Regions from separate parts of the Arminella tumorigenes genome, predicted to be linked through region 3. Evidence: predicted binding sites of a transcription regulator. Region 3 holds the regulator's gene; each other region holds the start of a gene.
What was found. The regulator LexA, encoded in region 3, represses DNA repair genes until DNA is damaged. The targets are predictions, from matches to a motif close to TGTTCNNNNTGTGTTCNG.

Region 1 (7,770 bases), 280 kb from region 3:
GCATGGCGCGGCGCATGATCCGACGCAGCACATAGCCGCGACCTTCGTTTGACGGCAGTACGCCGTCGGCAATCAGGAAGGCCGACGAGCGCAGGTGATCGGCGATGACCCGGTGGCTGGCCCGGTTATCGCCGATAGCCATCACGCCGGTTGCTTCCTCGGAGGCCTCGATCAGCGCCCGGAAAAGATCGATGTCGTAATTGTCGTGCTTGCCCTGCAGCAGCGCCGCGACGCGCTCCAGGCCCATGCCGGTGTCGATCGACGGACGCGGCAGGTCGACCCGCTCGTCCTTTGAAAGCTGCTCGAACTGCATGAAGACGAGGTTCCAGATCTCGATGAACCGGTCGCCGTCTTCGTCGGCGGAACCGGGAGGCCCACCCCAGATATGGTCGCCGTGATCGTAGAAGATTTCGGAACAAGGGCCGCAAGGGCCTGTATCGCCCATCGCCCAGAAGTTGTCGCTGGTCGGAATGCGGATGATGCGGTCGTCGGACAGGCCGGCGATCTTCTTCCAGAGGTTAAAGGCATCGTCGTCGGTGTGGTAGACCGTCACCAGCAAGCGCTTGGCGTCGATGTCGAATTCCTTGGTGATCAGGTTCCAGGCAAGCTCAATGGCCTGCTCCTTGAAATAATCGCCGAACGAGAAATTGCCCAGCATCTCGAAGAAGGTGTGATGGCGGGCGGTGTAGCCGACATTGTCGAGGTCGTTGTGCTTGCCGCCGGCGCGCACGCATTTCTGTGCCGAGGACGCTGTCTTGTAGGGGCGCTGTTCCAGCCCCGTGAAAACGTTCTTGAACTGCACCATGCCGGCGTTGGTGAACATCAGCGTCGGGTCGTTGCGCGGCACGAGCGGGCTCGACGGAACGATCTCGTGCCCATTCGTCTTGAAGTAGTCGAGGAAGGTCGACCGGATTTCATTTACGCCGCTCATGCTATGCCCTTATCGCTGCCGTCGGCAGTCCCCATACAAAATCCACTGGCTTTTATCGCTCGCTCTCGATCCTGTCCAGCCGCACGAACGAAAGCGGCCGCACATCCCGAAAGACGTGCGGCCGGCAGCTTCAACCTACCCTTCGACCTTGCGGCCGGGACCGTTACATATCGGCGGCAACGTCGCCGTCGTTGGCATCGGGACCGCCGTTCACCAGCAGCTTGTCGGCGATCAGGCCGGCACTCTGGCGCAGCATCGTTTCGATCTCCTTTGCCAGTTCCGGGTTGTCGCGCAGGAAAATCTTGGCGTTCTCGCGACCCTGCCCGAGACGCTGGCTGTTATAGGAGAACCAGGCACCTGACTTCTCCACGATGCCGGCCTTGACGCCGAGATCGACGAGTTCGCCGGTCTTCGAGACGCCTTCGCCATACATGATGTCGAACTCGACCTGCTTGAAGGGAGGCGCCATCTTGTTCTTGACGACCTTGACGCGCGTCTGGTTGCCGATGACCTCTTCGCGATCCTTGACGGCACCGATGCGGCGGATGTCGAGGCGAACAGAGGCGTAGAATTTCAGCGCGTTACCGCCAGTCGTCGTTTCCGGCGAACCGAACATTACACCGATCTTCATGCGGATCTGGTTGATGAAGATGACCATCGTGTTCGACTTCGAGATCGACGCGGTCAGCTTGCGCAGCGCCTGGCTCATCAGGCGAGCCTGGAGGCCTGGCAGGCTGTCGCCCATTTCGCCTTCGATTTCAGCCCGAGGCGTCAGGGCCGCAACGGAATCGATGACCAGCACGTCGATGGCGCCGGAGCGTACCAGCGTGTCGGTGATCTCGAGCGCCTGCTCGCCGGTATCTGGCTGCGAGATCAGAAGGTTCTGGAGATCGACGCCGAGCTTGCGGGCATAGACCGGGTCGAGCGCATGTTCGGCGTCGACGAAGGCGCAGATGCCGCCCTTCTTCTGGGCTTCGGCAATGGTCTGCAGCGCCAGCGTCGTCTTGCCCGAGCTTTCCGGCCCATAGATCTCGACGATACGCCCCTTCGGCAATCCACCGATGCCAAGTGCGATATCGAGGCTCAGGGAGCCCGTGGATACTGTCTCGATCTCGACGATGCTTTCATTCGAACCGAGCTTCATGATCGAGCCCTTGCCGAATGCCCTCTCGATCTGAGAGAGTGCGGCTTCGAGCGCCTTGCTTTTGTCCACCGATTTTTCCTCTACGAGCCGCAAACTATTCTGTGACATGAGATCCACCTTTAGGTTATTGAAGCCGCACAGGCAATGAAGCAGTTGATGTCGTTTTTGTACTTGATTTGTTCCGGTTCCGCAAGGGGCCTTCAAATAATTGAAACAAAAAGGTAAAATGACCTTTGTTCTATTTTTGTTTTCCTTTTTTGCCGCAAAGACTTAGGCGATCCCCAGCAGGCTTTCCCGGGTTCGCAAATGCGGGTCGATTCGGCTCTTTCGAAATGACCGGGGCTGGGTATGTCTAAGCAGATTCTCGTGCTCGGCGGCGCTCACATCGACAGGCGTGGCCGCATCTTCGGAGAGACCGATCCAGGCGCCAGCAATCCGGGCGCTTGGTTCGAGGAACCGGGCGGCGGCGGCTTCAATGCGGCCCGCAATCTCGCCCGGCTTCACCACGACGTGCGGATGATCTCGCCTCGCGGCGGCGATGCTCTTGGCGACATGGTGGCGGCCGCCGCTCGCGAGGCTGGCGTCGACGACCGCCCGTTCGTCTTTCTCGATCGCACGACGCCGAGCTACACGGCGATCATCGAAAAAGACGGAAACCTGGTCATCGCGCTGGCCGATATGGAGCTCTACAAGCTCTTCAGCCCTCGCCGCCTGCTGATCCGCGCCATCCGCGATTCGTTCGCATCGGCGGACCTTATTCTTTGCGACGCCAATCTGCCGGCCGAAACACTGGCAGCGATTGCCCGCAAAGCGGTCGATCTCGGCAAGCCGCTGGCAGCCATTGCCATCTCCCCGGCCAAGGTAGTGCGCCTCAAACCCTGCCTTGCCGATATCGACTATCTGTTTCTCAACCAGTCGGAAGCCGCCGCCCTCACCGGCAGCAGGCCGGACGATCCGCTGCAGTGGGTGAGCCAGTTGCAGGCCCTTGGTCTCAAGGGTGGCGTCATCACGCGAGGGCAGCAGCCTCTCGTCGCCTTTGACGGCCGCATCACCCTCACCCTGGAGCCGCCGACTGTGGACGACGTCGCCGACGTCACCGGCGCCGGCGACTCTCTGGCGGCCGGGGTGCTTTCGGCGCTGATGGACGGTCTCGATCTCGCCGAGGCGGTGCGCCACGGCGCCGCAGCGGCCGCGATCACGGTTCAGTCGCCGTTTGCAACGGCCGCCAATCTGTCGCCGGAGCATCTTCGTCAGGTTCTCGCCCTTGTCGGCGCGCCCAAAATACTGTCATGAAGGCCCATCCCGCCCATCAAACCCGCACACTCAGGTGGACAAGACCATGACCAAACCATTTTCCGCTCTGTTGCCGATCTCATATTCAAGTGAAGTCGCAGCCGCCAAGGCACGCGGCGCACCGATCGTCGCGCTCGAATCGACAATCATCACCCATGGCATGCCCTATCCCGGCAACATCGACATGGCCCGCAGCGTCGAGGCGATCATCCGCGAAGAAGGCGCCGTGCCGGCAACCATCGCAGTCATCCACGGAACGTTGCACATCGGCCTTGAGCCGGCCGAGCTCGAGAGCCTCGCCCAGACCACGGACGCGATGAAAGTGTCGCGCGCCGATTTAGCCTTTGCCATCGCCGAGCGCCGCACCGGCGCAACCACGGTTGCTGCCACGATGATTGCAGCAGCAAGGGCCGGTATCAAGGTGTTTGCCACCGGCGGCATCGGTGGCGTGCATCGCGGCGCCGAGACCAGCTTCGATATCTCGGCCGACCTTGAGGAACTGGCCCGCACCGGCGTCATCGTCGTCTGCGCCGGCGCCAAGGCCATCCTCGACATTCCGAAGACGCTGGAAGTGCTGGAAACCCGCGGTGTTCCCGTCGTCACCTTCGGCAGCCCGGAATTCCCGGCCTTCTGGTCGCGAGCCTCCGGCCTGCCAAGCCCGCTGACGCTGAACAGCCCGGCAGCAATCGCCAATTTCCAGACGGTGCGCGAGCAGCTGGGCATCGATGGCGGCATGCTGATCGCCAATCCCGTGCCGGAGGAAGACCAGATCGAGCGCGAGGAGATGGAGATTTACATCGAGCGAGCGCTCGACAGCGCCGAGCGCGAGGAAGTGGTCGGCAAGGCAGTCACGCCCTACCTGCTCAGCACCATCTTCGACATCACCGGCGGCCGCAGCCTGAAGACCAACATCGCGCTGGTCGAGAACAATGCGCGCCTCGCTGCCGAAATCGCCGTCGCTCTGGCGGATTAAGCAGAGACATCATTTGCCGAAGCTGCCGCGCCGGTCTCCGGCGCGGTTTTTCGTTTTAAGGGCTCCAGTAGGAAACCTCCCGTGCCAGATATCATGCCCCCAGCCGCTGCAGTACAGCGCGACAGCCGCATAGCGCTGGCAGCCCTGATTGTTGGCGGTGCTGCCATCGGGGGCTCGCCGATTTTCGTACGCCTGTCTGAGGTGGGTCCGCTTGCCACGGCATTCTGGCGGGTGGCGCTGGCGCTCCTGCCGCTACTTCTCGTCTCACTCGCCAGCCGCCGGAAGTCCGCCGTCCAACCGAGTAACTTGTCGGAATGCTTCATGCTCGTCCTGCCGGGGCTGTTCCTCGCCACGGATCTCGTCACCTGGCACCTCTCCATCCACATGACCTCCGTTGCCAATGCGACGCTGCTTGCCAATCTGGCGCCGATTTTCGTCGCAGCCATCGGCTGGCTGTTCCTCGGCGCGCGGATCACCAAGCTTTTTCTGCTCGGGCTGGCGACTGCGTTGGTCGGTATCGTCACCCTGAAGGGCGGCCTTTCCGGCCTAGCCAACGGCGATCTCAGGGGCGATGGCCTGGCAACAGTCGCAGCGCTGTTCTACGCCGGATATATTCTGGTGATCGGCAGGCTCAGAACCCGGTTCGACACGCTGCAGATCATGGTCTGGAGCACGGCCGCCGCAACCATCTGTCTTTTCCCCGTAGCCTTCATGATCGAGGGAGTCATGCTGCCACCAAGCCTGTTCGGCTGGCTCATGCTGATAGGGCTGGCCTTCATCAGCCATGCCGGTGGCCAGGTGGCGATCACCTATGCGCTCGCCTATCTGCCTGCCGCATTCTCATCGCTGACGTTGTTGCTGCAGCCGGTGGTCGCCGCGGTACTTGCCTGGGCGCTGCTGAGTGAAACCATCGGCCCGCTGCAGGCGGTCGGTGGCGCCATTGTGCTGGCCGGCATCCTGATCGCCCGACGCGGCTGAAGCGTCACGCTTGCCGATCAGCTGTCCAGCATCTCGCGAACAGCGACCGCCAGTTGCTTCAGCGAAAACGGCTTCGGCAGGAAGCCGAACTTCGAATCCGCCGGCAGGTTGCGCGCAAACGCATCCTCGGCATATCCCGACACGAAGATGAACTTCATATCCGGATAGATCTTGCGCAATTCGCGCAGCAGCGTCGGCCCATCCATTTCCGGCATCACCACGTCGGAGACGACGACATCGACCTTGCCTTCGAGTTCCTCGAGGATTTCCAGCGCCTCGACGCCGGATCCAGCCTCGTGCACGGTGTAGCCGCGCGTTTCCAGCATGCGCTTGCCGCCGCGCCGCACGGCCTCCTCATCCTCGACCAGAAGCACGACCGCCGATTTGCCGGTGAGGTCTGCCTGCTCGACGTCGGCAAGTGCGGCGCCCTCGCCCATTGGCGGGGCGTGCGGCGCTTCCTGCGGGCTTTCGCCGGGCAACAGGATGTCCATCACGTGACGCGGCAGGAAAACGCGGAAGGTGGTGCCCCTGCCAACTTCGGAATCGGGCTGGATGTAACCGCCGGACTGCTTGACGATGCCGTAGACCATGGCAAGGCCGAGTCCCGTGCCCTTGCCGACATCCTTGGTGGTGAAGAACGGCTCGAAGATCTTGTCCATGATTTCAGGCGCGATACCGGTGCCGTTATCGGTGACTTCCACCAGCACCATGTCCTCGTTCGGCAAGTAGGCAGAGTTGAATGCGGCCATATCGTCCGCTTCGACATTGCGGGTGCGCAGCAGCAGCGTGCCACCGTCCGGCATGGCATCGCGAGCGTTGACGCAGAGGTTGATCAGCACCTGCTCGAATTGCGACAGATCCGTTTTCACCGGCCACAGATCGCGCCCGTAGTCGACCTCCAGCTTGACGCGGGTACCCGACAGCAGCCGCTCGACCAGCATGCGGAGATCGCCGATGACATCGGTCAGGTTGATGATTGTCGGGCGCATTGTCTGCTTGCGCGAAAAGGCCAGCAACTGGCGCACGAGCACGGCCGCACGATTGGCGTTGCGCTTGATCTCCATCAGGTCGGCAAAGCTTGCATCGGCCGGCCGAGCCTGCAGCAGCAGATGGTCGGACGATAGCAGGATCGCGGTCAGCACGTTGTTGAAATCATGGGCGATGCCGCCGGCAAGCGTACCCACCGCATTCATCTTCTGCGTCTGCGCCATCTGCGCCTCGAGCGCCTTCTGCTCCGTCACCTCGACGGCGTAGACGATGGCAGCCTCTTCCGGCGCCTCGTCGCTCTGCTCGATGACCGCATTGATGTAGAAGCGGAAATGCCGTGTCTCATCCTTCGGATTGCGGGAATCGATCGACGGAATATCGCCTTGCCGGTCCTTGGCAGCGGCAAATGCCTGCGCCAGCAGCGGCCGTTCGCTTTCGCTGAAGATCGTCTCCAGCGTCGCGCCGCGCTCGATATCGTCGCGCGAAACAACGTTGGAAAACAGCTTCAGGAACGGTGCGTTGGTGCGAAGTATACGCCCTGTCCCGTCGACCGAAGCAATCGCCATCGGCGTATTGTTGAAAAAGCGGGTGAAACGCATCGCCGCAACCGAGGCAGACTGGTCGTCGTCATCATCCTTCTGGCGGCCGAGAACGATCGTCCGGCTTTCGCCGGGGGCACCGTCGCGCATCGAGGTGACGCTGTGCACAAGACGGGCGGGCAGGCTCTGGCCATTGCCCTTGCGCAGGTCGAGATCGAGGGTAACGGTCTTCTTGAGGCCGGGCTCTGCCTGCACGGACTGGATGAGCGCGAGCCCCTCGCCGGCCACCAGGTCGCCGACTGTGATCGATCCCGGCGTGAACTTGGTGAGATCGAGACCCAGCCATTCCGCCAGCGTCGCATTGAGATAGAAGATCTCGCCCTTTCGTCCGGCCGAAAAGAAACCGGCAGGTGCATGGTCGAGATAATCGATGGCGTTCTGCAATTCTTTGAAGAAACGCTCCTGGTCGTCACGCTCCGAGGTGATGTCGGTGATCTGCCATACGTGCAGCGCCTTGCCGCGCGCCTGACCCGGTGGCAGCAGACGCGCTTTCAGGCGATACCAGTGGGCGCCGGAGCCGCTGGAGCCGACGGGACCGAGCGGCTTCATCAGCCGGAATTCCTCGCTGCCTTCCTTGCCTTCGCGCAACTCGTTCGAAAGCCGGTACAGGGCCTGGTTGGATTCGCGGTTGCGCGACAGCAATGTGTCGAGCGACTGGACCTCGGTGGTCTTGCTGGCGCCGGTCAGGTTGCCGTAGGCGAGATTGGCGTAGACGATACGGCCCTTGTCGTCGGTGATCAGCGTGCCATCGGGCTGGCTGTCCAGGAACGAGCGCGCAAGGCTGTCGGACTGGGTCTGCGGCATCACTTCGACGAAGCCGATGATCGATGAAACCAGGAAGAAGATGCCGACCATGGCAAGGATT
Region 2 (7,770 bases), 210 kb from region 3:
GATCAACGCCGCCTCCCCCCCGGCAAGGCGCGGCTTCGTGCTCGGGCTCTACGCCACAGTCCTGTCGCTCGGCTTTGCTGCAGGACCGCTGATTTTCTCCTTGGTCGGCAGCGAGGGTATCCTGCCCTTCCTGATCGGCGCGGTCGCCATCCTGGTTGCCGCCATCCCGATCTTCATTGCCCGCAATGAAAGCCCGGTGCTGGAAGAAAAGCCCGAGATGCATTTCATGCGCTATGTCTTCCTGGTGCCGACGGCCACCGCTGCCGTGTTCGTGTTCGGAGCGGTCGAGGCAGGCGGCCTGTCGCTGTTTCCGATCTATGCGACGCGCTCCGGCTTTACCGAATCGCACGCCGCCTTGCTGCTGACAATGATGGGCATCGGCAATGTCGTGTTCCAGATCCCGCTCGGCCTGCTATCGGACAAACTGGCAGACAAGCGGCCGCTGCTGGTCATCATGGCCTGCATGGGCCTGGTCGGCGCGCTCGCGCTGCCATGGGTGGTCGGCAACTGGATGATAACCGCAGGCCTGCTTCTTTTCTTCGGAGGATGCGTCTCCGGCCTCTATACGGTAGGCCTCAGCCATCTCGGATCCCAGCTGACAGGGCCGGATCTTGCCGCTGCCAATGCCGCGTTCGTGTTTTGCTATGCAATCGGCACGGTCGCCGGCCCGCAGGCGATCGGCACAGCTATCGACGCCGCCGGCACCGATGGATTTGCTTGGGCAATTGCCGGTTTCTTCGGGCTTTATGTGTTGCTTTCCGGGGCCAGACTGCTGTTCCTGGGGAAGAGGGGTTGACTTTTCGGGCGCGATTTGTAATTTCGCGCCATAATTTGCCGTGGACCGCAACCGGCCGTCCACGGCATCATTTTTCTTAAAGGCAGGACGACCATGGCCAAGGCAACAACAATCAAGATCAAGCTTCTGTCGACGGCCGACACCGGCTTCTTCTACGTCACCACAAAGAACAGCCGCACGATGACCGACAAGATGAACAAGACGAAGTACGACCCGATTGCTAAGAAGCATGTCGAGTTCAAGGAAACCAAGATCAAGTAAGATCACTATGGTTTTCAGGTTCTAGAAGGCGCACCTGCAGGGGTTGCGCCTTTTTTAATGCCAGCAGATCAAAAGTCCGATATTGCCCACAAGATCCCCGCGTGATAAATTATATATCTCTAATATGATGCTTCGAAGTTCGACCGGCGTTAATGGTCAGTTCGGGCTGTCATTATAGAGAACGCCGCTCTTCCGGCGGGAAAGAGCGGCGCTCACTAGGGGTCGGACGGATGCAAAGCGGTACGAGGAACCGCAAGGCATGCATCCGACCGACCGACCCCACGAACCAGGTGATGCGGCGGACCTGAGCATCATGGGGTATTTCTGCCCGGCTGGACGATGTTCGACATCGGCAAACTCGCTTAAAAGTCGGTTAAAATCAAGAAGTCTTCAATGTCAAAAGAGGTCAGACTGATTCTATGGTTAAATAGGGCGAGGCAGAAACTTGCGGAACGCGAGGCGATGTTTGGATTAAACCCGAAAATACTGAAAATCGTCAGTTTAATTTCAGTTTTGACTTAATCGCTCTGTCCGAAATTTGGGTTACCTCGAACGCCCCTCTACGAAGACTTCAGCATGAAGCCAAATTTACGTCCGCATAACGAGAAAAATCACGCTGCGATACTGTGATTGTTTCAATATATCCGAACGGATTATTCAATAAAAATTCAACCTCTTTCCATTTTATAAATAAAATGACGCAGATCTACTTAAGAAGCTTTTGCGAAAGAATCCTGCAAGCTCTACTTTTCAGATATTAAACTTTTGTAATGGCCGCTCGAAACAGCTTACGGGGACATCCACTGGCACTGCCAGAATCGATGCAGGCCTAGGCGGCTGCAGCGACCACGCGGTTTCGTCCACCGTTTTTCGCCTCATAGAGGGCGCGGTCGGCTTGCTTCAGCAGTTCGTCAGGCCCATCGAGCGATGTCTCGCGGGATGAAATGCCGAAGGAAGCCGTGATGGCAATCGTCTGGCCGGTGCCGCGCAGAGTGAACGGTGTGCTTTCGACGGCTGAACGAAGTCGTTCGGCAATAGCGGCTGCGACCGGCGCCGATGTATCCGGCATAACGACCACGAATTCCTCACCGCCGAAACGGCAGGCGAGATCGGCGCCACGCACGGTGGAGCGTACGCGGGCGGCAAACTCCCGCAGGACCTGATCGCCGGCATCATGACCGTAGAGGTCATTGACGGCCTTGAAGCGGTCGATGTCGGTGATGAGGATCGAAAGCGGCCTGGCGCGCTGGACGGATCGCTTGAAGAGAATGGCCAGGTGGTTGTCGAGATAACGCCGGTTGTGCAGCCCCGTCAATGCGTCGGTAACGGCAAGCTCGATGGTTTCCTGGACGCTCGCGCGCAGGCGATCATTGTAGCGCTTGCGCTTGATCTGCGTCAGGCAGCGAGCCACGAGCTCGTTGGGATCTACCGGACGGACGATGTAATCGTTGACACCGAGCTCGAGTGCCCGGACGGTCATCTCGTCGGCACCTTGATCGGTGATCAGCAGCACGGGTAGAAATCGCGTCCGCTCCAGCGAGCGCAACTGTGAGCAGAGGCGCAGCGGGTCGTAGTCATCGAAATTGGAATTGACGATCACCAGTTCGAATGAGCTTTCCGCGGCTTCGAACAGGGCCGCCTGGGCGTCGGACATAGCCACGACATTGGCAATGGGCTTCAAGGCGCGCACGATGCGCTCCTGCGAATTGGCGCGGCCGTCGACCAGCAGGACCTGCGCGATCTCCTCGCCCTTGCCCTCGCCGATCCTGCCATCCTCGAAGCCGAGCGTGCGTGCGGTCTCGGCACGCGAGCGCAGTTCGTCACTCAGGGTCTTCAGCCGCAGCAGGCTCTTGACGCGCGAAATCAGCTGGAGGTCATTGACCGGCTTTGTCAGGAAGTCGTCAGCACCGGCCTTGAGGCCGCGAACACGGTCCGCCGGCTGGTCGAGCGCCGTCACCATGACAACAGGGATATGGGCAACCTTCGGATCTGCCTTCAGCCGCTCGCAGACCTCAAAGCCATCCATGCCAGGCATCATGATGTCGAGCAGAATGAGATCAACCTGGGTAGTGTCGCAGATGGCCAGCGCGTCCTTGCCATTGTCGGCGGTCAGCACTTCGAAATACTCGGCCAGAAGCCTGGCTTCGAGAAGCTTCACATTCGCCGGAATATCGTCAACAACCAGAATTCGCGCGGTCATATGGCCTTTTTCAACGCTCAGGCGTCGCCCAGATAAGTCTTTATTGTTTCAATGAATTTCGGCACGGAAATCGGCTTGGAGACATAGGCTTCGCAGCCGCCCTGGCGGATACGCTCCTCGTCGCCCTTCATCGCGAAAGCAGTCACGGCAATCACGGGAATGACGTGCAGTTCGTCGTCTTCCTTCAGCCATTTCGTCACTTCCAGCCCGGAGACTTCCGGCAGTTGGATGTCCATCAGGATCAGGTCGGGACGGTGCTTGCGGGCGAGCTCGAGCGCCTCCATGCCGTTGCGGGTCTGGATCGTCGAGTAACCGCACGCCTCGATGAGATCGCGAAAGAGCTTCATGTTCAGCTCATTGTCTTCGACAATCATCACTTGCTTGGGCATAATACAGTGTCCTCGCCACCGGCCTTGAATCCACTCAGCGAAAATATAAGGTCGCGCGGAAGCCGATTCGATAAATCCGTTAGGGTGACGCTAGCGGCATTTGGTTGAGAAAAAGGTAATTTGCCCCGCGAAATGCAAAGCAACTTCAAGATGCCAAAAGGATCTGACGCAGATCCGCAGGAAATCGCCATTGCTGTACTCGGATGGCTGGCAAACGAGCCGGATATGTTCGGCCGCTTCCTGGCGTTGACCGGTATGGAGGCAGCCCAGTTGCGCAATGCTGTCAACGAGCCAAGCTTTCTCGGAGGTCTCCTGGATTTCCTGATGAACCACGAGCCATCGCTTATGGCTTTTTGTGTGGCGACAGGCACTGCGCCGGAGGCGGTGATGGCGGCTTCAGCACACTTCTCCGCTCCAGGCCTCGGCTCGGGAGAATACTGATCTTGGACGAGACAACTGACATCGGACATGTGCCGCTTCGGGACAGGCCTCTCGTGGTTTGCGACATCGACGAAGTCGTTCTTGAGTTTCTGACGCCGTTCACCCGCTTTTTGCGCGCCAGGGACCACGACCTTTTGGCGCGCTCCTTCCGCATTCACGGCAACGTCGTCTCGAACCATGATGGGACGGTGCCGGACGACGATACCGTTTCGGCCTTCCTCGAGGATTTCTTCCTGACGCAGGACCAGTGGCAGATACCGGCCGAGCGCGTCGTCGAAACGCTGACCGGCCTTGCCGGAGATGCCGATATCGTCTTCCTGACGGCCATGCCGCCGCGCCACCAGCAAACCCGCCGCGCCGTGCTCGACAGGTTCGGTCTTCACTTTCCGATGATCGCTACCGAGCAGCCAAAGGGGCCGGTGCTTGCGCGGTTGCATGGCGACAGGCCCCAGCCGGTTGTGTTTCTGGACGACATCGAGAAAAACCTGCTCTCGGTCGGAAAGTCCGTGCCGGATTGCCTGCTGGTCAACCTCATGGCCAATGCCGATTTCCGGCCGTTCCTCCCGGTGCCCTCGCCAGGGATCGTCAGCGTGGAGGACTGGTCTGCGGCGGACAGGTTGATCCGGGCGCATATCGGCCTTTGAGGTCCGGGACTGCAGGCACTTATACATGCTCCACCTCTTGCGCCGATTTTCATCCTTGAGTGGTAGCACCATAATGCATAGAGTGATGATGTTCAACATTTGTTCTCATCATGACCTATACCCCTGATATCATGCTCGGCTTCTGCCGCGATTGCCTGAGCGACCAACCGGCGGTCGTCAAGCGTTGCCGTGCCTGCGGCAGTCCAAGGCTTGTCTACCACCGCGAGCTCAACGACCTGACGCTCGCCCATATCGATTGCGACGCCTTCTATGCATCGGTCGAAAAGCGTGACAATCCGGAGCTTGCAGACAAGCCGGTAATCATCGGAGGCGGCAAGCGCGGCGTCGTATCGACCTGCTGCTACGTCGCCCGCATTCACGGCGTTCGCTCGGCCATGCCGATGTACAAGGCACTCGAGGCCTGTCCCGACGCGGTCGTGATTCCCCCGGACATGCAGAAATACGTGCGGGTCGGCCGCGAGGTGCGGCAGATGATGGAGGAGTTGACGCCGCTGGTGCAGCCGATTTCCATCGACGAAGCCTTTCTCGAACTGGCGGGCACGCAGCGTCTGCACCAGGACCGCCCTGCCCGCATCCTCGCGAAGTTTGCCAGGCGCGTGCAGTCCGAGATCGGCATCACGGTGTCCGTCGGCCTGTCCTACTGCAAATTCCTCGCCAAGGTCGCCTCCGACCTCAACAAACCGCGCGGCTTTTCGGTCATCGGCCGGCAGGAGGCAGTCGAATTCCTGGCGCCACGTCCCGTAACCACCATCTGGGGTGTCGGCAAGGCGTTTGCCACGACGCTGGAGGGCGACGGCATCCGCACCATCGGCCAGCTGCAGGCGATGGATGAAGGAGCCTTGATGCGCCGCTACGGCGTCATGGGGCAGCGGTTGTTCCGGCTGGCGCGCGGCATAGACGATCGCGAGGTGCATCTGAACGACCCGGCCAAGAGCGTGTCCGCGGAGACGACCTTTTTTGAAGACATCTCCCGATATGACGACCTCGTGCCTGTTCTGCGCAACCTCTCCGAAAAAGTGTCGAGACGCCTGAAGAAGGGCGACATCGCCGGCCATACCGTGGTGTTGAAGCTGAAGACGGCGGACTTCAAGAGCCGCACCCGCAACCGCAAGCTCGAAGACCCGACACAACTGGCCGACCGGATTTTCCGGACCGGGCTCAGGCTGCTGGAGGCCGAGACCGACGGCACGAAATTCCGCCTTCTCGGCATCGGCGTCGGCGACCTCTGCGACGCCGGCCGCGCCGATCCGCCCGATCTGGTGGACGAGCCCGCCGCCCGCCGGGCCGCAGCCGAGGCGGCGATGGACAAGCTCAGGGCCAAGTTCGGGGATGCGTCGGTGGAAACGGGGTACACGTTTGGCACCGGGAAGCGCGAGCGGTCGTGAAGGCCTGAAGAGGTGCCCCTTCACTTATGCTGCCAGAGCCGCCCAGAAAAACTGCGAGGCTGGTTTGTGTCTGGAAATGCATGCGATCCTCTAGCCGATCTCCTCCGGCATAAAGCCACCCGTCTGGCGTTTCCACAGACGGGCAAACAGGCCGTCCTGTTCGATCAGCGCATCCGGCTTGCCCTCCTCGACGATCCTTCCCTGATCGAGAACGACGATCTTGTCCATTCTGGCAATCGTCGACAACCGATGGGCGATGGCAATCACCGTTTTCCCTTCCATCACTGCGTTCAGCCTTTCCTCGATGGCCGCCTCCGACTCACTGTCCAGGGCAGAGGTCGCCTCGTCGAGCACTAGGATCGGCGCATCCTTCAAAATGACGCGCGCAATCGCAATCCGTTGCCGCTGGCCGCCGGAGAGCTTGATGCCCCGATCTCCGACGAAGGCATCCAACCCCTTGCGCCCCTCGCCGTCGGCAAGCTCGGCAATGAAATCGTTGGCCCGTGCAGCCTGTGCTGCTGCCTCGATCTGACCCTGAGACGCTTCGGGGCGGCCATAGCGGATATTGTCTGCGACCGAGCGGTGGAGGAGCGCTACGTCCTGGGCGATGACGCCGATCCCCTTGCGCAGGCTCGACTGGGTGACCTCCCGGATATCCTGGCCATCGATCAGGATCGTGCCGGCAGTGATATCGTAAAATCGAAGCAGCAGGTTCACCAACGTCGTCTTGCCGGCGCCGGAGAGGCCGACGAGCCCGATCTTTTCGCCGGGTCTTATCGTGAGCGAGAGATCGGTGATGATGGCCTTGCCCGATGCATAGGAGAAGCCGACGCCCTCGAAGCGGATCTCCCCATGCGACACGGAGAGGTTCTTCGCACCGGGCATATCGGTAATCGTCTGCGGCGTCGTCATCACAGGCATCGCGTCCTTGATGGTGCCGAGCGCCTTGAAGATTTGCTGGCCCATCTGCAGGAAGGTGAAGGATCCCGCCGACAGACGCTGCAGGATATAGACCGTCGCCACGAAATCGCCAACGGTGACAAAGCGGTCGTAGAGCCCGACGAACCCGATCCCCAGCATCACCAGCCAGAGCAACATGTTGAAGCTGATGACGACCAGTTCGGTTGTCCGGTAGATACGCTGCTCATGATGGAGCGTACGCACCGCCTCGGACATGATCTTCCTCAGCGTGCCCGCCTCGCTGTCTTCGGCGGCAAACTGCTTGACCATCTGGATATTGCTGTAGAGGTCAGTCAGCGCTCCGGAGATGAGGCTGTTCTGCTTGGCGGAGCGACGGGCACGTTCCGTGAAATCGGGGACGACCTTGATGGTGAAGGCAATATTCAGCGCAATCCAGACAATGACGGGAAGCGCCAGTTGCCACGACAATGCCAGCAACAGGAATACGGAGCCGAAGATCTGCAACATGAAGCGCGGCGCGGTCTGGAAGGTGATCAGCATCTGTTGCTGGACGGCATAGGCAACCTGGTTGAGCCGCGACGCGACCTGGCCTGCAAACAGGTCGTGGAAGAAAGCAAGGTCCTGTCGCTCCACCGCCATGTGCCCCTGCCACTGGATGGCGATGGGCAGGCTGATGCCGATGGTGTGGGAATTCAGGATATTGGTGACATAG
Region 3 (7,770 bases):
GGCGCGTCGACGGCGATCTTTTCGATCGAGCATTTTCACAGACTGGCGACCTATGGCCTCGTTGCCAATCTTGCCGCCATGCCGGTGGTGTCATTCATTGTCATGCCGGTCGGCATGCTCGCCATGCTGATGATGCCCTTCGGCCTGGACGGCGTATTCTGGCTTATCACCGGCTGGGGACTCGATATCGTGATGGTCATCGCGAAGACGGTGGCGGCATGGGGCGGCAATGTCCCGTTCGCGCGCCTGCCTGCCGGGCTTTTCCAGACCATCATTGCCGGATTCCTGCTGATGACGGTGCTGCGAACGCCCATGCGCCATGCCGGCGCGCTGCTGATCGCAGCCTCTGTGACTTTTGCCGCCTTGCAGCCTTCTCCCCAGAGATCGGAATTGCTGATTTCAGAGGATGGCGAACTCGTAGCCCTGTTCCGGAAAGGTCGTCTCGAGCGCAACCGCGAACGCCCCCCGGATTTCATCTATCAGCAATGGCAGCGAGCCCTGCCGGTGTCCGAAGATACGCCGCCGCAAATGCTGCCGCCGGACAATTCGACCCCGCCCCACTCCGTTCGTGGCCAGCCCTTGAACCGTATGGATGCGGAGCACCAGGCAACGCTGCGACTGGCAATGGAGACGGCGCTGGACAGTGCCGTCGACGGCGGCTTTGCCTGCCATGGTCGCGATTGGTGCGTTGCCATGCTCGAAACGGGCGCAATGCTCGTGACTATATCCGATGCCGCCTATCTGGGTCCGGCCTGCGATACCGCCGATATCGTCATCACGCCGGTAAGGATTCGCCTCGATCGATGTCGGTCCGGTGCGGCCCTCTATACGGGTGCATCGCTGCGCAAAACAGGCTCCATCGAGGTCGACCTGAGCGCTCCTCAGCCCGAGGTCATCACTGCGTTCAGCGCCCTTGATCGTCCGTGGGAAAGGCATCGAGCCTACGACTGGCGAAAGCCGGCTTTCATCGGTACCGACGCCACGTCACCGGTCAGTGATACCGGCGGATGAGCCCGACAAGCCGCCCCTGGATCTTAACCCTGTCCGGGCCGAAGATGCGGGTCTCGTACGCCGGGTTGGCTGCCTCGAGCGCAATGGAGGCACCCTTGCGTCGAAAGCGCTTGAGCGTTGCCTCCTCGTCATCGACGAGGGCGACGATGATGTCGCCGGGGCTCGCCGTACTGGCATTGCGGATGATGACGGTATCGCCGTCGAAGATGCCGGCCTCGATCATCGAGTCGCCTCGCACTTCGAGCGCGTAATGCTCGCCGGCGCCGACCATGTCGGCGGGAACCATGATGTCGTGGGTATTGTTCTGGATTGCGGCGATGGGAACACCGGCGGCGATGCGGCCCATGACCGGCAGCGAGACTGAGCCGCTGCGGTCCTCGACTGCGGGCTTTGTCGGCGCTGCGGCAATAGCCGGCGTCTTGCCGAGGCTGCCTTCGATGACGCTGGGCGAAAAGCCGCGCCGTGGCTGTGCATTGGGGTTATAGGCCTCTGGAAGCTTGATGACCTCGATAGCGCGTGCCCGGTTCGGCAGGCGGCGGATGAAGCCGCGTTCCTCCAGCGCCGTGATCAGCCGATGGATGCCTGATTTGGACGCAAGGTCCAGCGCATCCTTCATTTCATCGAAAGAAGGCGGGACGCCGGACTCTTTCATTCGTTCGTGAATGAAGAGAAGCAGTTCCTGTTGCTTGCGCGTCAACATCGTTTTTCGTGCTCCAAGTGCGAAACAAAGCCAGAACGGACACTATATGTTCCATATGTGTTCCGCAAGTGACTAAATCTTTGTGAACGCCGTTGGAATAATCGCTTTTTTGGAAGATCATGTCGCGTTGCCGTCGCTGACGGTGTTGCAGGACGGAGTCAAACCATGACAGCAGCCTACCCGATCGACCATCTGGTTCTGCCGACCTGCGATATAGCCTCTGCGCGCCAGCGGCTGAGCAAGCTCGGCTTTACTGTCGCCGCCGATGCACGGCATCCCTTTGGTACTGAAAATGCTTGCGTTTTCTTCGCCGACAAGACCTATCTAGAGCCGCTCGGCATTGCCAGTCTCTCGGAGTGCGAGGCATCTGCGCTGGCCGGCAATGTCTTCGTTGCGCGCGACCAGGCCTTCCGGTTTCGCGTCGGTGACGATGGATTTTCCTCCGTTGCCTTTGCAACCGGCAATGCTGAAAGCGACCAGCAGCGCTTTCGAGACAGCGGGGTCTCGGCCGGGAAGATTCTCGAGTTCGAAAGACCGATGCGCATGCCGGACGGGTCCGAATCGATCGCCGGCTTTCGACTTGCCTTCGCTGCAGATTCGCGTGCCCCGGATTTCTTCGTTTTCACCTGCGAGCGCATCAATGCGATGCCGACGGATCGCAGCGCGCTGGAGAGGCATCCGAACGGCGTGCTCGGCATCTCGCGTCTCGTGCTGTCCTGCGCCAGTCCCAAGGCGTTTTCCGGGCTCATCAGCCAAGTTGGCAATGGTGCCGCAATCGTTCCGCATTCCTTTGGCATCACAGCATCGGCGGCCAATGTCGAAATCGACATCTTGAGCGGCGAGGGGATGGAGGCCTTCTATGAGGCGGCGCCATCTGGTGAGGATGCGGGCCTGCGGGGTCGGGCGATCGTCTTTGCCGTTCGCGATCTTTCCGTGACAGAAGCGCATTTGGCTGGTAACGGCGTGACCTACACGCGCAAGAGCAACACTATTCTGGTGAAGGCCGCTCCCGGGCAGGGGGCATTGTTCGCCTTCGAGGAGACAGCATGAGCCATTCGACAAATTCGGACGTGGTCGCCGGCGAAGGCCCCGGCAGGGTCACTTTCTCCAACAGCAAACGCCTCTCGCTGATTGCCGGCCCCTGCCAGATGGAGAGCCGCGATCATGCCTTCACGATAGCCGGCAAGCTCAAGGAGCTCTGCGCCTCGCTTGGCATCGGGCTCGTCTACAAGTCATCCTTCGACAAGGCAAACCGCACGTCGCTCTCAGCCCAGCGCGGCCTGGGGCTGGAAGCGGCTCTGGAGATATTTGGCGACCTGAAGAAGGAATACGGTTTCCCGGTGCTCACCGACATCCACACGGAAGAGCAGTGCGCCCTTGTCGCCAAGACCGTGGATGTGCTGCAGATCCCTGCCTTCCTGTCGCGCCAGACCGATCTTCTGGTTGCTGCCGCCAAGACCGGCCGCATCATCAACGTCAAGAAGGGTCAATTCCTCGCCCCCTGGGACATGAAGAACGTGCTGGCCAAGCTCAACGACAGCGGTAACCCGAACATCCTGCTCTGCGAACGCGGTGCCTCCTTCGGTTACAACACGCTGGTCTCCGACATGCGCTCGCTGCCGATCATGGCGGCGATGGGCGCTCCCGTGATCTTCGATGCTACCCACTCCGTTCAGCAGCCCGGCGGCCAGGGCGGATCGTCCGGCGGCCAGCGCGAATTCGTGGAAACCCTTGCCCGCGCGGCCGTTGCCGTCGGCGTCGCCGGCGTGTTTATCGAAACCCACGAGGATCCCGACCATGCGCCGTCCGATGGCCCGAACATGGTGCATCTGAAAGACATGCCGCAGCTGCTCGAAAAGCTGCTGGCATTCGATGCCATCGCCAAGGCCTAGCATCTGCGGGAGCGTTAACAGGCTGACATGATCTTGGTTTAGTCGGCTGTGACGTTCCCTCATTCGAAGCGCGTGATGGCATTGTAATTGTCACGCCTTCGATTTAGAGATTTCAATCGATTATAACCAGCGAGCAGGAACCAGCCATGACCGCAATCACCGACATTATCGCCCGCGAGATTCTCGACAGCCGCGGCAACCCGACTGTCGAAGTCGACGTATATCTTGAAGACGGCAGCATGGGTCGTGCCGCAGTCCCGTCGGGCGCCTCGACAGGTGCCCATGAGGCAGTCGAATTGCGCGATGGTGGCTCGCGTTACCATGGCAAGGGCGTCGAAAAGGCAGTTGAAGCCGTCGATACCGAAATCTTCGAAGCCATCGGCGGTCTCGATGCCGAAAACCAGATCCAGATCGACAACCTGATGATCGAGCTGGACGGGACGGCCAACAAGTCGCGCCTCGGTGCCAACGCTATCCTCGGCGTATCGCTCGCAGTCGCCAAGGCAGCCGCCCAGAGCGCTGACCTGCCGCTGTATCGCTATGTCGGCGGCGCCTATGCCAGCCTTCTGCCGGTTCCGATGATGAACATCATCAATGGCGGTGCCCATGCCGACAACCCGATCGACTTCCAGGAATTCATGATTCTTCCAGTCGGCGCCGAAACATTCTCCGATGCCGTCCGCATGGGCTCTGAAGTTTTCCACGTGCTGAAGAAAGAATTGTCTGCCCAGGGTCATAACACCAATGTCGGCGACGAAGGCGGTTTTGCACCGGGCTTGAAGAGTGCGCCGGAAGCCCTGGACTTCATCATGAAGTCGATCGAGAAGGCCGGCTATCGCCCAGGCGAAGACATCTACCTCGGCCTCGATTGCGCCGCGACAGAGTTCTTCAAGGACGGCAAGTACGTTCTCGAAGGCGAAGGCCGCACGCTGGAATCAGGCGCCATGGCCGAATACCTTGCCGAGCTCGCTGCCAAGTATCCGATCCTGTCGATCGAGGACGGCATGTCCGAAGACGATTGGGAAGGCTGGAAGACGCTGACCGAGCTTGCCGGCAAGACCACCCAGCTGGTCGGCGACGACCTGTTCGTCACCAACTCCTCGCGCCTTCGCGACGGCATCAAGATGGGCGTTGCCAACTCCATCCTCGTCAAGGTCAACCAGATCGGCACGCTGACCGAAACGCTCGACGCCGTCGAAACGGCCCACAAGGCCGGCTACACCGCCGTCATGTCGCACCGCTCCGGCGAAACCGAAGATTCGACGATTGCCGATCTCGCGGTTGCCACCAACTGCGGCCAGATCAAAACCGGCTCGCTGTCGCGCTCAGACCGTCTTGCCAAGTACAACCAGCTGATCCGCATCGAGGAAATGCTCGGTCCCCAGGCCCGCTACGCCGGCACGTCCATCCTGCGCGGCTGATACCAGACGCATCCGCTTTTCTAGCAACCGCGCCTTCGGGCGCGGTTTTTTAATGGATCCTGCAACAAGGTCAACGGACGGTTAATCTCTACCAACTAGTCTGGTTCACACGGGTAGAGCGTATGGGCAAACGGCATGTGGACAAAATATCATAAGAAGAAGCGACTCGGTCACCTGGTGCTTCCAGCCATCACCGTCGCTTTCGTATCTTATTTCGGCTACCACTGCGTCCATGGCGACTACGGCCTGCGGGCGACCGAAGTCTTCGAGCAGCAGCGACTGGCTCGCTCCAAGGATCTGGCCGATCTCGTCGCCAAGCGACAGCACCTTGAAAAGGAGGTTGCCCTGCTCAGCGACGGATCGCTCGACAAGGACATGCTGGATGAAAAGGCCCGCTACCAGCTTGATTATTCCAAGGCCGACGAAATCGTGATCTTCAATAAATGAGGTGATTAACTGAATTTCAGTTAATCAAAAATTTTATTTGTTTTTCAGTGACTTATATCGAATACTAGCCATGCGTTTATGGCATTGCTGCATCTGTTAATCTTCCCTATGTTACGCGTCACCATTGATCGATGCTTATCACACAGGGGAGGGTTGAATGGCGCCGAAAATCGCGTCCGTTTCCAACCGGAAAACGTCCAAGTCAGCACGTATTGAAACCAACGGCGGTCCTATCGCCGATTTCGATCGCGACGAAGAGCTGAAAGCCTACCGCGAAATGCTGCTCATCCGGCGTTTCGAGGAAAAGGCCGGACAGTTGTACGGCATGGGGTTCATCGGCGGATTCTGTCACCTCTACATCGGCCAGGAAGCTGTCGTCGTCGGCATGCAGATGGCCCAGAAGGAAGGCGATCAGGTTATAACAGCCTATCGCGACCACGGACATATGCTTGCTTGCGGCATGGAAGCGCGTGGCGTCATGGCCGAACTGACTGGTCGCAGCAGCGGCTATTCGCACGGCAAGGGCGGCTCGATGCACATGTTCTCGAAAGAGAAGCATTTCTACGGTGGTCACGGTATCGTCGGTGCGCAGGTTTCGCTCGGTACCGGGCTCGCTTTCGCCAACAAATACCGTGGCAATGACAGCGTCTCTGTCGCCTATTTCGGCGACGGTGCGGCCAATCAGGGCCAGGTCTACGAGAGCTTCAACATGGCTGCTCTCTGGAAGCTTCCAATCGTCTATATCATCGAGAACAACCACTACGCCATGGGCACCTCCTCGGCGCGCGCGACGGCGCAGTCCAACTACTCGCTGCGCGGTTCGGGCTTCGGCATTCCCGGTATTCAGGTCGATGGCATGGACGTGCGCGCTGTCAAGGCGGCAGCCGACGAGGCGCTCCAGCATTGCCGTTCTGGCAAGGGCCCGATCATTCTCGAAATGCTGACCTACCGCTATCGCGGCCATTCGATGTCCGACCCGGCGAAGTATCGCTCCAAGGACGAAGTGCAGAAGATGCGCTCAGAACATGATCCGATCGAGCAGGTGCGCTTGCGCCTGGTCGGAAAAGGCTGGGCATCCGAAGACGATCTGAAGGCGATCGACAAGGATGTTCGCGATATCGTTGCTGACAGTGCCGATTTCGCCCAGTCCGAGCCGGAGCCGGATGCATCCGCGCTCTACACAGACATTCTGCTCTGATCGGGGAGGGAACCCATGCCTATCGATATCCTGATGCCCGCCCTCTCTCCGACGATGGAAGAAGGCACACTCTCCAAATGGCTGAAGAAGGAAGGTGACAAGGTCACTTCCGGCGACGTCATTGCCGAAATAGAGACCGACAAGGCGACGATGGAAGTCGAAGCCGTCGACGAAGGCACGATTGGCAAGCTCCTGGTCGCCGAAGGCACCCAGGGCGTCAAGGTCAATGCCAAGATCGCGATCCTGCTGGCCGAAGGCGAAAGCGCCGACGCCATGAACGCCGGTCCGGACGCCGAAAAGGCTGCCGCCCCCAAGGCCGATGCCGATACGCCGGCTGCGGCCAGCAACGACGCTGGCGGCAAGGCGCGCCAATCTGCCGACGAGCCGACAGCCCGCGCCGACAGCAAGGTACCGGCCCAGCCGAAGGCCCACATCGCTGCCGATCCGGACATCCCGGCCGGCACCGAAATGGTCTCGACGACCGTGCGCGACGCACTCCGCGACGCCATGGCGGAAGAAATGCGCGCTGACGACAACGTCTTCGTCATGGGCGAGGAAGTGGCCGAGTACCAAGGCGCCTACAAGGTGACGCAAGGGCTGCTTCAGGAATTCGGCGCCCGCCGCGTGATCGATACCCCGATCACCGAGCACGGCTTTGCCGGTATCGGCGTCGGTGCCGCCATGTCCGGCCTGAAGCCGATCGTCGAGTTCATGACGTTCAACTTCGCCATGCAGGCCATCGACCAGATCATCAACTCTGCCGCCAAGACGCTCTACATGTCCGGCGGCCAGATGGGTGCGCCGATCGTCTTCCGCGGCCCGAATGGCGCTGCGGCCCGCGTTGGCGCCCAGCACAGTCAGGACTACTCGGCCTGGTACAGCCAGATCCCCGGCCTCAAGGTCGTCATGCCGTACACGGCTGCCGACGCCAAGGGCCTGCTGAAGGCTGCGATCCGCGATCCGAACCCGGTGGTCTTCCTTGAGAACGAAATCCTCTATGGCCAGCATTTCGATGTGCCGAAGATGGACAACTTCGTGCTGCCTATCGGCAAGGCCCGCATTCATCGCACCGGCAAGGACGTGACGATCGTCTCGTTCGGC
Region 4 (7,770 bases), 840 kb from region 3:
GGCCCGCAAGAGCAATCCACCGGCAATCTGGTCACCAAGGCGCGCGATCTCCTGCGGCAGGCCTCTGGCGGCAGTGCACCGCCCGTGCTCATTCATCTCGAGAAAAGCTTGCCCATCGCCTCCGGCATAGGCGGCGGCTCGGCCGATGCCGCTGCGGCCTTGCGCGGGCTGATGCGGCTTTGGAATGTCACGCTCACGCCGGATAAGCTGAAGGCTCTTGCGCTGCAACTCGGGGCTGACGTGCCGATGTGTCTGACGAGCCGGCCGCTGATCGCCCGTGGCATCGGCGAGGAGATCGACGTGCTGCCGGACTTCCCGTCCTTTGGCTTGCTGATCGGCAACCCTCTGGTCGGGGTATCGACACCGGCGGTTTTTCGCCGGTTGACTGAGAAGAACAATTCACCGTTCGGTTTCGAACACCGGCAACTGCAGAGTAGCAACGAGTGGCTTTCCGTGATCGACAGCCTCCGCAACGATCTGGAGCCGCCGGCGCGTGCACTTTGCCCCGAGATCGGCGAGCTATCGGCATTGATGGCCGGGCAACGACCCAGGCTCGTCAGAATGTCCGGCTCTGGTGCCAGCTGTTTTGCCCTGTTCGACGATCTGGATGCAGCCAAGGCTGCAGCCGCTTCGCTTCACAGCCACAGGCCGGACTGGTATTTTCAGGCAACGCAGACAACCGCAGGAGATTTCCGATGACAGGCTCTACGCAACAGCGGCCTTTCGTGCCAGTCGGCATTGCCGTGCTCACCGTCTCCGACACCCGCACAACAGAAGACGACAAATCCGGTGACACTCTGGTGGGGCGCATCGCAGACGCCGGCCATCGGTTGGCCGCCCGCGCCATCGTGCCCGACGATATCGCACAGATCCGCGCTACCGTGGAAGCCTGGACCAAGGACCCCGCCGTCGATGTGGTGATCACCACCGGCGGCACCGGCTTTACCGGCCGCGACGTGACGCCGGATGCGCTGGAGCCGCTGTTCGAAAAGCGCATGGAGGGTTTTTCGGCGGTCTTCCATCGCATCTCATACGACAAGATCGGCACATCGACGATCCAGTCGCGGGCGACGGCGGGGCTGGCCAATGCCACTTTCATCTTCGTACTGCCGGGATCGCCCGGCGCCTGCAAGGATGCCTGGGATGGCATCCTGAAGGCACAGCTCGACTACCGTCACATGCCCTGCAATTTCATCGAGATCATGCCTCGCCTCGACGAGCACCTCAAGCGCGGCGGGCAATCCGTGTGATCAAAGAGGCCGCGCGATCAGCGCACGGAGCGCGCCGCCACCCAGGACGGGATGATCTCGCTCGACAGCTTTCCGGGCTTTTGGCCCCTGGCAAGTTCTGCCAGCGTCATGCCGCTTCTGGCAGCGGCCACGGCCTGAGCCTTTGAAATGAGGAAGCCGAACTCCAGCGGCGACACCGCCCGGCCGATACGCTGCAGCAACGGCCGCCTGTATCCACGCGAAGCGGTGAAGCGGGCAGGCAACGTGTTCAGCGCCATATACTCGCCGATCTCGTCTATCCAGCCGGCCTGCGGGCGCGCGCCGGGTTCCACCAGCAGCAGCCACTCGCCGCGTGCGGAGCGCAGGATCTCGCCGAGATCCCATTCGGTATGATAGCGGCAGCCGGCGGCATCGGCGACGCGCTCGGTGCCATCGCTTGAGCCATGGTCAAGGACCACGACGTCACAGACAAGCCCCTCGATCGCACCCGCGACGAGGGACGCAAGCGTCTGCGCCAATTCGGGTTCCTGGTCCCGGCATTCGATTATGACTGTCAACATCGCTCGTTTATAGTGCGGTGCATAATCGAATGCCAGCGCAGTTTTCCGCATTTTGTTCTTGCATTGTTCTCATTGCTGCGATAGGAATTTAATCAAGGTTAGACATCGGGATGCACGGGCATCCCCTGCCGCTGGAGCCACCGATGAACCAACAGTCCCTTGCAGGGCAGGCCGCATTCTCGCCTGCCAACACGGCAGATATGGCTGATGCACTGGTCGTTTCGTCCGGTCTGCGGATCGACATCGACCGCCGGCGTGGGCGCGGCGCGGGGCTCAATCCCGGTGGCCGCTTCGAACCATCGAGCCGCGAGAGCATCGACGACGGCTGGCAATCGCTGGAAGACCTGCCGCCCTTCAGGACCGAGGTGCAGATCGAGAAAGCCCGGACGGCGATCACCCGCAATTCGTCGCCGGACATTCCCTTCGATCGCTCCATCAATCCCTATCGTGGCTGCGAGCATGGCTGCATCTACTGTTTTGCGCGCCCGACGCACGCCTATATGGGGCTGTCTGCCGGGCTGGATTTCGAGGCCAAGCTGTTTGCCAAGCCGGACGCGCCGAAGCTGCTGGAAAGAGAACTGGCCAAACCCGGCTATGAGCCGAAAGTCATTGCCATCGGCACCAACACCGATCCTTATCAGCCGATCGAGAAGGAATGGCGGATCATGCGCCAGATCCTGGAGGTGCTGAATCGTGCCAACCATCCGGTGTCCATCGTCACCAAATCGGCCATGGTGCTGCGCGACCTCGATATCCTTGCCGAACTCGCTGCAAAGAACCTCGTGCGGGTCTCGCTGTCGGTCACCACGCTCGACCGCAAGCTTGCGCGCACGATGGAGCCCCGCGCTTCGACGCCGGCACGCAGACTGGAGGCGGTCCGGATGCTTTCCGCAGCGGGCATCCCGACGTCGGTCATGCTGGCGCCAATGATCCCGGCACTCAACGACCATGAACTCGAAAAGATCCTGGATTCGGCCAAGGCTGCGGGCGCCGAGGAGGCCGGCTACGTAATGCTGCGCCTGCCGCTCGAAGTCAGTCCGCTGTTTCGCGACTGGTTGCTGCAGAATTACCCGGACCGGTACCGGCATGTGATGTCGCTGGTTCGCGAGATGCGCGGCGGCAAGGATTACGATGCGGATTTTGGCAAGCGGATGAAAGGTGCCGGACCCTACGCCTGGCAGATCAGCCGTCGGTTCGAGATGGCGACCAAGAGGCTCGGCCTTACGCGCCGCAGCATTCGACTGCGCACCGATCTGTTCGTTCCCCCGGATGGCAGTGGCGTTCAACTGTCGCTGCTCTGAAAACCCATTCCTGCGGACGGTTGCCCTGACTGTCCAAAGGATATCCCCCGGCTTGGCCGCCCCAATGCCGGGGGACTTGCAGGAAATCGGGTTGGCGTGCGAGGGTCAGCCGCATGACACGTCGCACGCCACCCGATTCTCCCCAGCTCTTCGAAGACCTGCCGCTCGTCCCGGATTTCACGCTGGAGCACTCGGCGCGCAAGGCAGGCCACTGGCCGGTTGCCGGCACGGACGAGGCAGGCCGAGGGCCCCTCGCCGGGCCTGTCGTTGCCGCAGCCGTCATCCTCGATCCCGATAATATTCCCGATGGCCTGAACGATTCCAAGCAATTGTCGACTGCCAGACGGGAAGAGCTGTTCGAGTTCATCATTGCGACATCGACGATCTCAATCGCATCGTCCAGCGCCGGGCGCATCGACGCGACCGATATTCGCAAGGCGAGCCTCGATGCCATGCGGAGGGCTGTCTGCGGGCTTGCGATCCCGGCAGGCTTCGTACTCGTCGACGGGCTCGACGTGCCACCCGGCCTCCCCTGTTCCGGCAGGGCTGTGGTCAAGGGCGACCGACGATCGCTGTCGATCGCCGCGGCTTCGATCCTTGCCAAGGTAACGCGCGACCGGATGATGGTCAGGGCCGGCATGGTGTTTCCGGCCTATGGCTTTGCGGCACATGCCGGCTACGCCACCGCCGTTCATCGCAGCAGCATCGAGCTGGTCGGCCCCTGCCCTTTGCACCGCATGAGCTTCCGGCCGATGCGCAAGGACGCCCTCGCCAACGAAACCCCCTAAATGCAAAAAGGCCGGGACGATGCCCGGCCTTTCAAATTGATCTATTGAAGCCTTAGTTCAAGCTTGCCTTGACGTCGCCAAGGGCTGCCTGGAAGAGCTTTGCCTGGACACCGGCGTCCGCCTTGCTGGCGATGACGGTCTGCGCTGCGGCGATTGCCAAGTCGACAGCGGCAGCGCGAACTTCCTTGATGGCGTCGAGCTCTGCCTGCTTGATCTTCTGCTCGGAAATTGCCGTGCGGCGCTCGACGAATTCTTCCGTCTTCTTCTTGGCTTCGGCTGTCAGCAACTCGGCCTCGCGAGCGGCAGAGGCAACGATATTGGCCGCCTCGACTTCTGCTTCCTTGCGCTTGCGCTGGTACTCGGCCAGCAGATGCTGGGCCTCCTCGCGCAGACGCTTGGCTTCCGACAGATCGTTGCGGATCTGGTCGGCGCGCTCGTCGAGCGACTTCGCCATCATGCCGGGAACCTTCATGTAGACGATGAGGGCGATGAACAGCAGCAGGCCAACGAGGGCGAAGAATGTTTCGTCCAGATGGAATTCCATGGCTTATGCCTCCTGCTTGACGTTGGCGACAGCAGCGGCAACCTCTGACTGCGAAGCCGGTACGCCGATCAGTTGCTCGACCACGGAGGACGCAGCCTCTTCGGCAACAGCACCGACGTCGGCAAATGCCTTCGCCTTGATTTCGGCAATCCGTGCTTCGGCGGTCTTGATCTTTTCGGCCAGGCTTGCCTCGATGGCACGGCGCTCGGCTTCCGCCTTTGCCTTTGCTTCGGCGCGGGCTGCTGCACCGATAGCATTTGACTTGGAACGGGCTTCGGCCAGCTCGCGCTCATAGGTCGCGACAGCGGCGTCGGCTTCGGCCTTCAGGCGTGCGGCTTCTTCGACATCCTGCGCGATCCGGGCATGCCGGCTCTCGAGGATCCCGCCAACGCGCGGCACGAGGACTTTCTGCATGACGATGTAGAAGATGGCGAATGTAATCACCAGCCAAAGCAGCGCAGACGGAAATGTCTTGGGGTCAAAGGGCGGGAAAGACGCGTGATGGCCTGGGGCCACACCCGTTTCCGTGTGCACTTCGCCGGGTGCCGGCGCGGCTTCTTCAGCATAAGCCGGAGTCACAAACATGCTCACCTCCAGTGGTGCAAATACGAAGAATCACGGCTCGCTTCCCGCAAGCCGTGATCCATCAAACCGTACAAATCAAACGGCGAAGAGGAGGAGGAGAGCAACGAGCAGCGAGAAGATGCCCAAAGCTTCCGTAACGGCGAAACCGAAGATCAGACGGCCGAACTGGCCATCGGCAGCCGACGGGTTGCGAAGAGCGCCCGACAGGTAGTTGCCGAAAATCGTGCCGAGGCCGATGCCTGCGCCACCCATGCCGATGCAAGCGATACCGGCGCCGATGAACTTTGCTGCTTCTGCGTCCATGTTAGAAACTCCTTAGATTGATAGGTTTTGGCTTTGACTGGTGCACGCGGCACCAACGACTTTACTTCTCAGTGGCCGTCCGGATGCAGCGCATCGTTCAGATACATGCATGTCAGCACTGCAAATACGTAGGCCTGCAGGAATGCCACGAGAAATTCGAGGGCCGTCAGAGCGACGGTCATAATGAGAGGCAGGATGGCACCACCGATGCCGAGCGCGCCAAGGGCTCCGAGCGAGGCAACGAAGCCTGCGAACACCTTGAGCGTGATGTGACCTGCCAGCATGTTGGCAAACAGACGGACGGAAAGGCTGATCGGCCGGGCCAGGAACGAGATAACTTCGATCGAGATGACCAGCGGCAGCAGCACAGCGGGAACGCCCTGCGGCAGGAACAATTTCAGAAAGCCGAGGCCGTGCTTGAAGAAACCGTAGACCACGACGATGCCGATCACCAGCATCGACAAGGCGAAGGTCACGATAATCTGACTTGTTACGGTGTAGAAATAGGGGAACATGCCAAGCAGGTTAGCGGTCAGCACGAACATGAAGAGAGTGAAGACCAGCGGGAAGAATTTCATACCGGCAGAGCCAGCACCTTCACGCAGGATATTGGCGATGAATTCGTAGGACATTTCGGCGACAGACTGGGCGCGGCCCGGGATCAGGCTGCGCGACGCCGTTGCGAAATAGAGAAATCCGCCGGCCAGAACGACCGATGCGACCATGAATAGGGATGAATTAGTAAAGGAGAAATCCAGCCCGCCAATTTCGATCGGAACGATCTTATTGATCTGGAATTGATGAATCGGACCGTTGGCCACCGCGCGTTCTCTCTCACTTGCCCGCCTCAGCAGCGGATATCCATGCTTCGAAGACATGCGCTGATGCGCAGTCTTGTTGCCTATTTCCTGTCCGACTTGCTATCGCCGACCGTTGGGGTGGATACCTTCCCGGCCATACGCAAGACATTCAGCACACCAGCACAAAACCCGAGGAGCAGGAAAATAATCATGCCCCACGGTCCGGTGCCAGCCAGACGGTCCAAGAAGTAGCCGATGAGTGCGCCGACAATGATGGCAGAAACGAATTCGCTGGAGAGTTTCAGTGCTTGAGCATAGCCTTTGCGGCTGGCCTGAGCCCGAGCTTCCCCCCGTTCGGCTTCCCCCGTCGCAGCGCGTTTGCTTGCCAGTTCGGCTCCCAATTGCGCCCTACGCTTTTCAAGACCTTCGTCCTGATCCCCCACCATGGCGCCCTCCCTGCTGCCGTTCCTTAACGCTACCCTACCCCGATAACCTAAGAACGAACTGGAGGCTTAGACACCTTTCGGCCCGTTTTGAACTCGGGCGAACATAGTTTTATGGAAAAGCATAGTCAAGACGTAGAAAGCACATGTCCCGCCATTAATAAAGGCAGGCAAATCATCGACTTATATGCGCTTGAAGGGAGCTTTGCGAAATCACGACAGAAAGTCGCACCCGCTGCTGCGAGCGTCGCGTCCGGAGGTTGGGCGATCAGCTCCAGCCGCCGCCATAGGTCCGATAGAAGAGATGCATGCCGATGCGGCCGACCTTGACCATCTCGGCCGCCCAGCGCGGCTTAACGTAGACTGCATGATATTGGGTGGCGGAGCCGACTTCCGGGAGCCAGATCTTGCCGGCCGTCACCGCCATCGCCACCTGGCGGGCGATCTGCCAATGAACGGGTGAATTGACGCGGTCCTTGACCTTGTCGCAGGCGAAGGAAAACTGGCAGGCGTTGGTCCAGTCCTCGTTCTGGTAGACTACGCCGCAGATGGTTTTCGGATAGGCCGGGTTGCGGACACGGTTGAGAATGACCTGCGCCACGGCCGCCTGCCCCTTCACCGATTCGCCGCGGGCCTCGAAATAGATGCCCGTCGCAAGGCACTGCTGTTCGTCCGGTGAAAATACGGCTGCAGGCAACACGCTTGCCGCCCAGAGATGGTCCTTGGCGCCGATCTGTGGCACGAAACGGCCGCTGTCGGCAGGTTGCTTACTCAGGATGCTGTCGAAGGGCGAGACGGTGGCATAGTCGGGCCCGGGCTCGGCATAGCCAAGCGCCAGACTGTCGGCGACAGGAGTGGTGACGAGGCTTGCGAGAATGGGCGGGACACCGCCATCGGCCGTCAGGGGCTCCTGCTTGGAAAACAGGAAGGCTGTCTGCACGCCGGCATCGCCGATCTCGTCCTTGATGAAGGCCGTCTGCTCGCCGGTACCGGAGGTGGGGACGTCGAGTTCCGGGTGGAACAGCAGCGTCGTGCGCTGCAGGATGGAGCCTGCGGTGAAATCTTTCGGCGGCGACATGGGAACGACGTCCGTCACCCTGCCCTTCTTGTCACGGCGGCGGACGCGCTCTTCGTCTGGGCGCGGGTCGCTGCCCTTCTCCTTGGACTGGAAAGCGATGCGCCGGCCATCCGGCAACAGCATGCCGCCACCCTCGATG

Region 1: recA (recombinase RecA) is a predicted target of LexA. The motif match lies at 2,310-2,327, and genes of this name have one in related genera.
Region 2: PR017_RS05115 (DNA polymerase IV) is a predicted target of LexA. The motif match lies at 4,821-4,838, and genes of this name have one in related genera.
Region 4: PR017_RS02025 (PA0069 family radical SAM protein) is a predicted target of LexA. The motif match lies at 1,843-1,860, and genes of this name have one in related genera.

The regions. Positions count from the first base shown of each region.
Region 1 is NZ_CP117255.1:1,524,482-1,532,251, forward strand. It holds gene alaS (alanine--tRNA ligase) at 1-931, opposite strand, end outside; gene recA (recombinase RecA) at 1,095-2,183, opposite strand; gene PR017_RS07635 (carbohydrate kinase family protein) at 2,424-3,368, shown strand; gene PR017_RS07640 (pseudouridine-5'-phosphate glycosidase) at 3,415-4,341, shown strand; gene PR017_RS07645 (DMT family transporter) at 4,435-5,319, shown strand; gene cckA (cell cycle histidine kinase CckA) at 5,337-7,770, opposite strand, start outside.
Region 2 is NZ_CP117255.1:1,032,641-1,040,410, reverse strand. It holds gene PR017_RS05145 (MFS transporter) at 1-796, shown strand, start outside; gene rpmG (50S ribosomal protein L33) at 890-1,057, shown strand; gene PR017_RS05135 (PleD family two-component system response regulator) at 1,887-3,257, opposite strand; gene PR017_RS05130 (response regulator) at 3,275-3,646, opposite strand; gene PR017_RS05125 (DUF3572 domain-containing protein) at 3,779-4,087, shown strand; gene PR017_RS05120 (hypothetical protein) at 4,090-4,731, shown strand; gene PR017_RS05115 (DNA polymerase IV) at 4,842-6,137, shown strand; gene PR017_RS05110 (ABC transporter ATP-binding protein) at 6,228-7,770, opposite strand, start outside.
Region 3 is NZ_CP117255.1:1,243,539-1,251,308, forward strand. It holds gene PR017_RS06230 (ComEC/Rec2 family competence protein) at 1-1,011, shown strand, start outside; gene lexA (transcriptional repressor LexA) at 992-1,711, opposite strand; gene PR017_RS06240 (VOC family protein) at 1,877-2,761, shown strand; gene kdsA (3-deoxy-8-phosphooctulonate synthase) at 2,758-3,603, shown strand; gene eno (phosphopyruvate hydratase) at 3,750-5,024, shown strand; gene PR017_RS06255 (FtsB family cell division protein) at 5,160-5,471, shown strand; gene pdhA (pyruvate dehydrogenase (acetyl-transferring) E1 component subunit alpha) at 5,629-6,669, shown strand; gene PR017_RS06265 (pyruvate dehydrogenase complex E1 component subunit beta) at 6,685-7,770, shown strand, end outside.
Region 4 is NZ_CP117255.1:404,702-412,471, reverse strand. It holds gene PR017_RS02040 (4-(cytidine 5'-diphospho)-2-C-methyl-D-erythritol kinase) at 1-699, shown strand, start outside; gene moaB (molybdenum cofactor biosynthesis protein B) at 696-1,250, shown strand; gene PR017_RS02030 (glycosyltransferase family 2 protein) at 1,268-1,789, opposite strand; gene PR017_RS02025 (PA0069 family radical SAM protein) at 1,933-3,090, shown strand; gene PR017_RS02020 (ribonuclease HII) at 3,204-3,878, shown strand; gene PR017_RS02015 (F0F1 ATP synthase subunit B) at 3,931-4,422, opposite strand; gene PR017_RS02010 (F0F1 ATP synthase subunit B) at 4,426-5,007, opposite strand; gene PR017_RS02005 (F0F1 ATP synthase subunit C) at 5,083-5,310, opposite strand; gene PR017_RS02000 (F0F1 ATP synthase subunit A) at 5,379-6,131, opposite strand; gene PR017_RS01995 (AtpZ/AtpI family protein) at 6,212-6,556, opposite strand; gene PR017_RS01990 (cell wall hydrolase) at 6,822-7,770, opposite strand, start outside.